2 linked regions of the Latilactobacillus sakei subsp. sakei DSM 20017 = JCM 1157 genome follow. The protein of the gene in region 2 interacts with the protein of the main gene of each other region in a pairwise test. Links are inferred from orthologs where the notes say so. Each region holds a gene or a part of one and is shown on either strand. Other genes may lie near its edges.

Region 1 (4,237 bases), 110 kb from region 2 along the record:
TCTTTTTGACCATTATCCTCGGGGTTTAAGCCCTCTGTATTCGTTTTTGATTTACGTGCTAACCATTTTTGCGCTTGAGCGGTCTTTAAACTTTGCCCTTCTTGGAAAACATATTTTGAAGTTGGAAATTGTTCTTTGGATAGTTTAAGAAGCCCACTCTCAAGACTCTTAACATCAAAAGAGGTATTACTCTGTTGCGTTGTTAATCCTCGAGTCTGACTAGTTTTATACTGACCATTATCAATTACGCCTTCATACATACTATCGGTCACTTTACCCGTTGTTTGTAATTTTTTAGTCGCTTTACTACTTGAACTCGATGAAGTGCCTGGAAGACTTGTGCAACCTGCTAACAATAAAAGAGTTGCTGCTGCAACGACCCATATTTTATACTTTGCCACTGAGAATGGTGCCTCCTTAATTCCGATTAAAGCGCGTTAAATAAATTAAACGCGCGCTCTTGGTTATTATACCGAACTTTACCTACTGCGCCAAATAATTATCTAAATCAGCTTCATTAATAATGGGGATGGCCAATGACTGTGCTTTTTCAAGTTTGCTACCAGCATCTTGACCCGCAATTAACGCATCCGTCTTCTTAGAAACAGAACCTGTGACCTTCGCGCCGTTATCTTCAAGCAATTGCTTCAATTCACCACGTGTATACTGCTCTAATTTACCCGTTAAAACAACCGTCTTACCGTTAAAATAGCTGTCACTAGTTGCTGCTTGGGCTTTAGTAACACCGGTATAAGTTAAATTAACGCCAACTGCTTCTAATTCTGCCATCAAGGTTTGGACTTGGCTATCCGCAAAATAAGTCACCAGGCTGTCGGCAATAATCGTGCCAATCGTATCAACCGTAATGATGGTTTCTTGATCACTCGCCATCAAGGCTGCTAAGTTTTGGAAATGTTCAGCCAATAAACGGGCAGCTTTAGCACCCACATGGCGAATCCCTAACCCAAATAATAACCTTTCTAGCGAATTCTGACGACTAGCATCGATGGCATTTAATAAATTATTAATAGATTTTTCTTTAAATTTATCCAATTGGGCTAAATCATCCGCCGTTAAACGGTATAAATCGGCCACATCGTGGATTAACTCTTTTTCTAAGAGTTGTGTAATGATTCGAGGCCCTAAACCATCGATATTCATCGCGTTCCGGGAAGCAAAATGGGTGAGTTGTTCCTTCATTTGAGCCGGACACATTGGATTAATGCAGCGTAATGCGACTTCTTCATCCAGATGCACTAAATCGTGACCACACGATGGACAAGTTGTTGGTATGCCGTACGCTTGGCTATCGCTAGGGCGTTTGGCTAAAACAACTTGCGAAATTTCAGGGATAATATCCCCTGCTTTATGCAGAAGTACTGTATCAAGCAAGCGGACATCTTTATCGCGTAACATATCCGCATTGTGTAGCGATGCCCGCGCAACGGTCGTCCCCGCTAGTTGAACCGGATCCATCACCGCGGTTGGTGTCACAACTCCCGTTCGGCCAACAGTCCATTCGATTTCACGAATAACAGTCTCTGCTTCTTCAGGTGGAAATTTATAGGCAATTTCCCAACGGGGCACTTTGACTGTATTACCTAATTGACGTTGGAGCGCGAGGTCGTTTACTTTTAACACAACCCCATCGATGCCGTACGCCAAATCGTTCCGTGTTCCTTGGTATTGTTCGATAAATGCCTGTACTTCAGCCATATTTTGACAAACAACAGACGTTGGATTCACGTTAAAGCCTAATTCCGCTAAAACATGGAGGGCCTCACTTTGCGTTGTCGCCTGCACATCATCAAACGTGACAATCGTATAGATAAAGGCACTCAATTGACGCGCAGCTGCCACCTTAGCATCCAATTGGCGTAAACTACCAGCCGCCGCGTTCCGTGGATTAGCAAACGGTTCTTGGCCTTCTGCTTCCCGTTTTTGATTCAAATCTGCAAAAGCCGCTTTGGGCATGTAACATTCACCGCGGACCTCAATTGAAACGGGACGCGTTAGTTTTTGCGGAATCGCCTTGATTGTCTTTAAATTCTGAGTAATATCTTCACCAATTGTCCCGTTACCACGCGTGGCCCCCCGGACAAAGCGGCCTTTTTCATAAATTAAATCAATCGCTAAGCCATCGATTTTTAACTCGACATTATACTCGATTTCCGTTGCCGTATTTTTTCGTAACCGTTGGTCAAACGCTGCCAACTCGGCTTCAGAAAAGACATCCCCCATCGATAACATGGGAATCTCATGCGTGACCTTTGTAAAACCTGGTAAGACTTGGCCACCGACTTTTTGAGTTGGTGAATCATTGGTCACAATCACCGGAAAAGCGGCTTCGAGCTGCTCTAAATCACGATACAACTCATCGTACACATGATCTTCCACTAAGGGCGCATCCTGTGTATAGTACGCCTGACTGTAGTCGGCTAATTGATCGCGCAATTGTTGCGCAAGTGAAGCCGCCTCACTCTGGGTATAATCTTCAACTGGTTTGGCTAAACCCATATTGGACACTCCTTTGTTGGATTGAAACGTGCTCTGTTAGGCATATTTCTGTGCTTAACAAAATTTGCCAAATCGTCGATTACATCGTCAATTCGTCAAATCCAGTTAATGCTCAAAATATAGGCGCCTACCGTCGCACTCTGATTTTGAAACGTGCTTTTTGTTGTAACAACTTCCGCTTAATCTAAAATATCCCTTAATCTTAAAACCTTGATTAAGTGCTATTTTGTATTAATGCTCAGTTGCTAAACACAACAAAAAGCCACTCTGATTTTAAACGTGTTTTTGACACAATTTCTTCCGTCTAGCCACGTCTGTCAAATAATCGATTGCATCGATTATTTGACAGACTGAGCTATACTCAGAAACTACCCGTGTAAAAAGACACTCTGATTTTAAACGTGCTCCAGCAGCGTACTCTTCCGGTTATTTGCGGTATTACACTAATCCTCAGAGTATAATCGCCTGCTTGCGCACTTTATTCTACTTTTTCTATTGGTGCAAAGCTTGCTAGTAGTCTCTTGACACCTTGTTCCTTGAAGGCGATGTCTAGTTCTTGGTCGCCGCCTGTGCCGTTGACCTTGACGACTGTGCCAATGCCCCACTTCTTATGTTGGACTTTTTGGCCCGCTTGCCAACTACCACTCTTATCGCCACCGGTTGTATCGGCAATTTTATGACTAGTGGTTGTTTTAGGCCCGTTATACGTCGTAGCGGTTGCTCTGGCGTAGCTATTCGACTTGCCAAATGGTAGCTTACGTTCTGGAATACTGCCGGCATTGCCGCTCGCGTAATCCAATAATTTATCATCAATTTCACCAACAAATCGTGAAGCTTGGTTACTTTGTTGACGACCATACAACATCCGTGAATAAGCATTCGTTAAATAAAGCTTACTTTCAGCACGGGTAATTCCAACATACGCCAAACGCCGTTCTTCTTCTAACTCGTCTTCTTCCAATAACGCCCGTGATAGTGGGAAAATACCTTCTTCCATCCCCATTAAAAAGACTACTGGGAACTCAAGGCCTTTAGCCGCATGCAAGGTCATCATCGTGACTTCACTAGCTTCTTCTTCAACAGAATCCAAATCAGAAACCAATGATAATTCCGCTAAGAAGTCCACAAATAAATCACTGTCTTCTTCTTCGGGTTCATAATGCTCATCAAATTGTTTCGTTACAGATAGTAATTCTTCAATATTTTCTAAACGGGTTTGTGATTCTAGTGTATTTTCAACTTCAAGTGCCTTCTTGTAGCCGGTCTTGTCCAATAATTGTTCGGTCAAGTCCGTCACGTTTAAGAATTCACGCATCTTCGCTAAATCACCAATGACGTTCCCAAAGTCGATTAAAGTATTGCGACTTCTAGCGGGAATCGTTGATAATTCAGCATTTTGTGCCGCTTCCAATAATGACCATTGGTGATCATCGGCAAACTGCCCTAATTTTTCAAGCGTGCCAGGGCCAATCCCCCGTTTAGGGCTGTTGACGATCCGTTCAAAACTCATTGAATCGGCCGCATTAACGACTAAACGTAAATAAGCGAGGATATCCTTAATTTCTTTCCGGTCGTAGAATTTGTGTCCGCCGACCATTTTATAAGGCATGTTAGCTTTAACAAACGCTTCTTCAATTGTCCGAGATTGCGCATTAGTCCGATATAACACTGCAAAGTCGCCGTATTTACGGTTATTTTTTTGCATTTCTTCTTGGATCTT
Region 2 (6,365 bases):
AGCCACGATGGAAATCATCGGTGGTAAATGGAAACCTGTCATTTTATGCCACTTACGGAATCAACCACTCCGCTCAAGTGAACTCTTACAAAATATCCCTAAGATCTCTCAAAAAGTTTTAACGCAACAATTGCGCGAACTCGAAGCCGACGGGATTATCAATCGGAAAATCTATCAAGAAATTCCGCCGCGGGTTGAATACAGCCTCTCTGAATACGGTCAATCACTCAATAAGATTTTGAACCTACTCTGCTTATGGGGTGAAGATAATATCGACCGCCGCCAATCAGATGGCGAATCGATCAATGTCTTGCATCGTGATCAAATTAATCCAATCTACTAAAAAAGAGCGCTGTGGGTTGCGGGTAGCAACTGAGCATTAATACAAAATTGGCAGTAATCCAAGGTTTTAGGATTACTGCCAATTTTAGATTAAGCGGAAGTTGTTGCAACCAAAAAGCACGTCTAGACGATAGAAATCTGGATAGCAAAAAAGGCACCAGGACAAGTAATGCTTGTCTTGGCGCCTTCTTCACTATTTGAATATTGATAGTCTAACCGTGTTCTATAAGTCATATCCTGAACTTATGGCACACTCTTCTATTCTTTTTGACGTCCAAACTTCACGAAATAAATAACGATCATCAAGACTAAAAAGATTAATCCGACAATTAATGAGATCCGTGTTTCTGGATTAATAAACATGAAAACTAATGTTAAGCACAACATCGCCAACGTGATGTAGTTGGAATATGGTGACCATGGCATTTTAAATGGATGGGTTGCCATCTTTTCGGCGTGTTGTTTTCTAAAGGCAATTTGGCTAATTAAGATGACAAACCAAGGCACCATTCCTGGCAAGACACTTGAACTATAAACAAGGACGAAGATATTGCCAGCTTTAGGATAAACCAATGGTAGAATCGCGTTTAAAATCACACCAATTAAAATCCCTAATGAAATCGCACCAACCGCATAAAATGGCACGCCATGTCGGTTGAGTTTCAAGAAGCGTTTTGGTAATTGCCCATTATTAGCCAACGTAAACGTCATTCGACTCGCACTGTAAATCCCAGAGTTAGCGCCTGATAAGGCCGCTGTAATCACAACGAAATTAATAATTGAGGCTGCGGCGGTAATCCCGATTTTAGCAAAGGTTTGGACAAATGGTGAACCCACTTGGTTGAGTTCGTTCCAAGGGTAAATACTTAAAATGACGAAAATAGCACCGATGTAGAAAATGAGGATCCGAGCAACAGTTGATTGAATCGCTTTAACTAATGTTTCTTGTGGGTTTTCGGCTTCCCCGGCCGTAATCCCAATTAATTCAATCCCTTGATAAGAAGCAAGGACAATCGCAAGGGCAAAGACAAAGCCTTTGAATCCACCCGTGAAGAAGCCGTGTGTCCATAAATTACTAATCCCAACCGGATGCATGTGATTTCCAATCCCGAAGATGATTAATCCGAGACCAGCGACAATCATTAACACAATCGTCACCACTTTAATTAGGGCAAACCAGAATTCTAATTCACCAAACATGCTGACCGATATGAGATTAGCGGCACATAAGAACGTAATTGCGACTAAACCTGGAACCCACCCTGGCAGATTCGGCCACCAAAATTCTAGATAGCCACCGATTGCAATCATTTCACTCATCCCAACGACCACAAATTGGAAAACATTACTCCAAGCTGTCAAATAACCAAAAATGGGGTGCATATATTCCGTTGCAAATTTCGCAAACGATCCCGTATCTGGATCAACGTACAACATTTCCCCCAAAGCGCGCATGATTAAGTACAATAATAGACCGGCAATGCCATAAGCGATTAAGACAGAAGGCCCTGTCCATTTAATCGTCGTATTGGCCCCCATCCGATTGTCCCACCTAATGCAATCATCTGCATCTGACGGGCATTTAAATTCCGTTTCATTCTCCTCAAACCCTTCTATTTAGGTATTCCCATTGTTGGTTAACCCGACAATCTAAATTTACTTATCATCGTATAATAAAAAAAGAAGAAAATCAATGTCTTTTCTAATCTTTTTATCATTTTAGAATACTATTAAATAAGGTTTTGTAGATCAATAGTATTTGTTAGGTTCCTAACTATTAACTTTAGATAAGAAAAAAGGACAGACAAAATTGAATTTGTCTGTCCTTTTTGAATCGTGCTTTTCAAGCTAACTTTCTGCGCTTATCCCAGTGAATCAAACAACCGACTGCGTCGCTTATTCGCTTCCCTCTGATAATGCTCAAAAGTTGACCGAGCTTGAACGCACTCTAATTCGCTACAATATTTACCAATTTGTTTGGAATGGCAATCACTTTACGGACTGTCTTATCTGCGATAAATTCGGCTACTTTTTCGTTGGCCTTTGCCATCGCTTCTAATTCTTCCTTCGGTGTGTCTTTAGCCACTGTTACTTTGGCCTTTAACTTACCGTTAACTTGGAAGATGACTTCCACTTCATTAGCAATAAATGCTGCTGGGTCAAATGTTGGCCAATCAACATAGCTGATTGAATCATCATGACCAAGCATTGCCCATAATTCTTCCATCATATGTGGTGCGATTGGGGCTAATAATTTCACGAAGCCTTCAGCATATTCACGTGGGAATGTATCTGCTTTATAAGCATCGTTGATGAAGACCATCAATTGTGAAATGGCCACGTTAAAGTGCATGCTTTCGAAGTCTTCTGTGACTTTCTTAACGGTTTCGTTGTAAACCTTCTTCAATTGATCGTTGTTGTCAGCGACAATCTTACTTGAAAGTTGGTCGTTTTCGTCCGTATCTTCTTCTGTGTATAAACGCCATACACGGTCCAAGAATTTACGAGCGCCAGCTAAGCCCTTTTCACTCCATGAAATTGAAGCATCTAATGGGCCCATAAACATTTCGTATAGACGTAATGTATCAGCACCAAAACGATCAACAACATCATCAGGGTTAACAACGTTCCCTTTTGATTTAGACATTTTTTCGTGGTTATCGCCTAAAATCATCCCTTGATTGTATAGATGTTGGAATGGTTCCTTCGTTGGGACGACACCGATATCATACAAGAATTTGTGCCAGAAACGAACATATAGTAAATGAAGAACAGCATGTTCTGCACCACCGATGTACATGTCAACTGGTAACCAGTCCTTCAACTTGTCAAAATCAGCCAATTTATCAGGGTTCTTAGGATCGATATAACGGAGGTAATACCATGAACTACCAGCCCATTGTGGCATTGTATTCGTTTCACGACGGCCTTTACGACCATTTTCGTCCGTCACGTTTAACCAGTCTGTTAAGTTCGCAAGTGGACTTTCACCAGTACCAGAAGGTTTGATATCACTTGTTAATGGTAACTCAAGTGGCAATTGATCTTCTGGAACGACAGATGTTGTGCCATCTTCCCAATGAATAATTGGAATTGGTTCACCCCAGTAGCGTTGACGTGAGAATAACCAGTCACGTAATTTATAACTGATTTGTTCATGACCCACTTTGTGTTCAACCAACCATGGAATCATCTTGTCGATAGCAGCTTGTTTGTCTAAGCCATCTAAAAAATCTGAATTAATCATTACACCAGGTTCTGTGTGAACAGCTTCTTCAGGGTTACCGCCTGAAACAACTGGTTTCAATGGTAAACCGAATTTCTTGGCAAATTCCCAATCGCGAGGGTCATGTGCAGGAACGGCCATGACAGCACCAGTCCCGTATGAAGCTAAAACGTAATCTGAAATCCAGATTGGTAAACGTTCGCCGTTCACTGGATTGATGGCATAAGCACCCGTAAAGGCACCTGTTTTGTCCTTAGCCAAATCAGTCCGTTCAAGATCACTCTTGTGTTCGATTTCTTTTAAGTATGCATCAACGGCAGCTTTTTGTTCAGGCGTTGTGATGTCAGCCACTAATTTGTGTTCTGGGGCCATCACGATGTAACTCACACCAAACATTGTGTCGGCACGTGTTGTGAAGACGTCAATATTAGCGTCATGGTTTTCAACAGCAAATGAAACTTCAGCGCCTTTTGAGCGGCCAATCCAGTTACGTTGCATATCCTTGACACTTTCAGGCCAATCAACAAGGTCTAAGTCGTCAATTAAACGATCAGCATAAGCCGTAATCTTCAACATCCATTGACGCATTGGTTTCCGGTAAACAGGATAACCACCACGTTCAGTTTTACCGTCGATCACTTCTTCGTTGGCCACAACTGTCCCTAAATCTGGGCTCCAGTTAACAGCAACTTCGGCTTCATAAGCCAAGCCTTTTTCGTACATTTTTTCAAAAATCCATTGGGTCCATTTGTAGAAATCAGGATCCGTTGTATTCACTTCGCGATCCCAATCGTATGAGAAGCCTAATGAATTGATTTGACGTTTGAAAGTGTTGATATTTTTTTGCGTGAAATCAGCAGGGTTATTCCCCGTATCTAACGCATATTGTTCAGCAGGTAAGCCGAATGCATCCCAACCCATTGGGTGCAACACGTTGAAGCCTTGCATCCGTTTCATCCGGGCCAAGATATCAGTTGCCGTATAGCCTTCAGGATGGCCAACGTGCAACCCTTGTCCTGATGGGTATGGGAACATATCTAATGCGTAGAAATTTTTCTTATCTTTATCTTCTGTTGTTTTAAAAGATTTATGTGATTGCCAGTAGGCTTGCCACTTTTGTTCAACTGCGCGATGATCGTAAGTCATATCAAACACTCCTTATTTTTAGCGTACTTTCAAAAGTATAGACACTTTTGACGCACTCTTTTTTAATCCACTTAACGTCAAAAAAGTCCTATGGTATAAATACCATAGGACGAATTGACCGCGATGCCACCTAAGTTCTGCCCAGTTCAAACTGAACAACTCTCTGGCCGTAACGTGGCTGACGTTTCTATCTACTTGATTTCAATAGAAAACTCAAAGGTGAGTTCGCTAAGTTCAACGACGTGTTCGCACTAACCACACGCTCTCTGGACGTTTCACTTAACTACTAATCCCTCTCAACGTTAAATAATTGTTCTTAGCATACCAAACTCTTACTTCAATTTCAAGACTTGGCCAACTAAGATTAAATCTGAACGTAATCCATTAGCAGTCTTTAATTTACTGATTGTCGTGCCATTTTTTTGAGCGATTGACCATAGGCTATCACCTGATTTAACGGTATAAGACTTTGTTTTATTAGGCGTTGTTTGGTTGTTATTGTTAGTTGTTGTTTTACCAGCACTGACTTTTAACACTTGACCTGGATAAATAAAATTATTTTTAATGTTATTTAAACGAACCAATTCAGCCATTGAGATTCCTGATTGTTGTGAAATCCGCCATACTGAATCACCAGCTTTGACCTTGTAGGTTTTAGCGGTTGTCGTTGTTGAGCCATTGTTATTATTACTACTGCTATTGTTGTTGTTATTTGTTGGCGGTGTTGTTTGTCCCGTTGATTTTTGACCAACAATTAATTTTTGACCAGGATAGATGAAGTTATTACGGATATTATTCCACTTCACTAAGTTCGCCATTGAAACACCATAGCGGTTTGAGATTGCCCAAACTGAATCGCCAGACTTAACCGTGTAAGTTTGGTTATTCGCCGGTGTTGTTGGGTTCGTTGGATTTGTCGGTTTAGTTGGATTCGTTGGTGTTGTTGGGTTTGTTGTTTGTTTAGCAGAAACAATCAAAACATCGCCCGGGTGGATCATGTTATTTTTAATGTTATTCCAGCTAATTAACGTATTCATTGAAATACCGTAACGCTTAGCAATGCCGTAAACTGAATCGCCGGCTTTAACTGTGTATTTTTCACCATTTGCTGGTTTTTTTGGATTCGTTGGGTTGGTTGGTGTCGTCGGATTCGTTGGTGTTGTTGGTTTGTTAGCCGAAACGATTAAGACATCACCAGGGTGAATCATATTATTTTTAATGTTATTCCAGCTAATTAAAGTACTCATTGAAATCCCATAACGTTTAGCGATGCCGTAAACTGAATCGCCAGCTTTAACCGTATACTTTTCACCATTCGTTGGTTTAGTTGGTGTTGTTGGGTTCGTTGGTGTTGTGCCCGTACCACCATTATTACCACTTGTAGCAGGTGTATCATATTGCGTTAAGTTATATTGTTGGATAAGGCGATTTAAACTAGCTGCATAGTTCGTAGCTGTGGCATAGCGACCTTGAAGATATTGCGTCGCATTTTGATAGCTTGTTGTGTGGCTCTTGAAGGCCCCTTGATAATAAGGTGTTGACCCAAAAGAAGTATTCTTCAAAACATGCACGTAATCTTGTAGTGATTGGTAATATGAAGGATATTTACGGAAAGCAGCGTTGATTTGATAAAGATTACCATGACCATCAT

Evidence for each region. The genes of interacting proteins can lie anywhere in the genome.
Region 1: the proteins of leuS (region 2) and ligA interact in binary tests that used the Escherichia coli proteins (3 or more experiments, as listed by UniProt). The link is inferred for Latilactobacillus sakei subsp. sakei DSM 20017 = JCM 1157 from one-to-one orthologs.

Annotation. Positions count from the first base shown.
Region 1 is NZ_AP017929.1:908,611-912,847, reverse strand. What follows is about bases 1-2,978. They hold ligA (NAD-dependent DNA ligase LigA), read right to left. Parts: upstream 2,518-2,978; coding sequence 484-2,517; downstream 1-483. Other genes in these bases: LEUCM_RS04520 (CamS family sex pheromone protein), read right to left, coding at 1-401. In the rest of the region: DNA helicase PcrA, read right to left, coding at 2,996-4,237. UniProt on the Escherichia coli protein: DNA ligase that catalyzes the formation of phosphodiester linkages between 5'-phosphoryl and 3'-hydroxyl groups in double-stranded DNA using NAD as a coenzyme and as the energy source for the reaction.
Region 2 is NZ_AP017929.1:1,021,651-1,028,015, reverse strand. Bases 2,003-5,063 are described here. They hold leuS (leucine--tRNA ligase), read right to left. Parts: upstream 4,715-5,063; coding sequence 2,291-4,714; downstream 2,003-2,290. Other genes in these bases: LEUCM_RS05115 (LysM peptidoglycan-binding domain-containing protein), read right to left, coding at 5,047-5,063. In the rest of the region: LEUCM_RS05130 (winged helix-turn-helix transcriptional regulator), read left to right, coding at 1-343; more of LEUCM_RS05115, read right to left, coding at 5,064-6,365.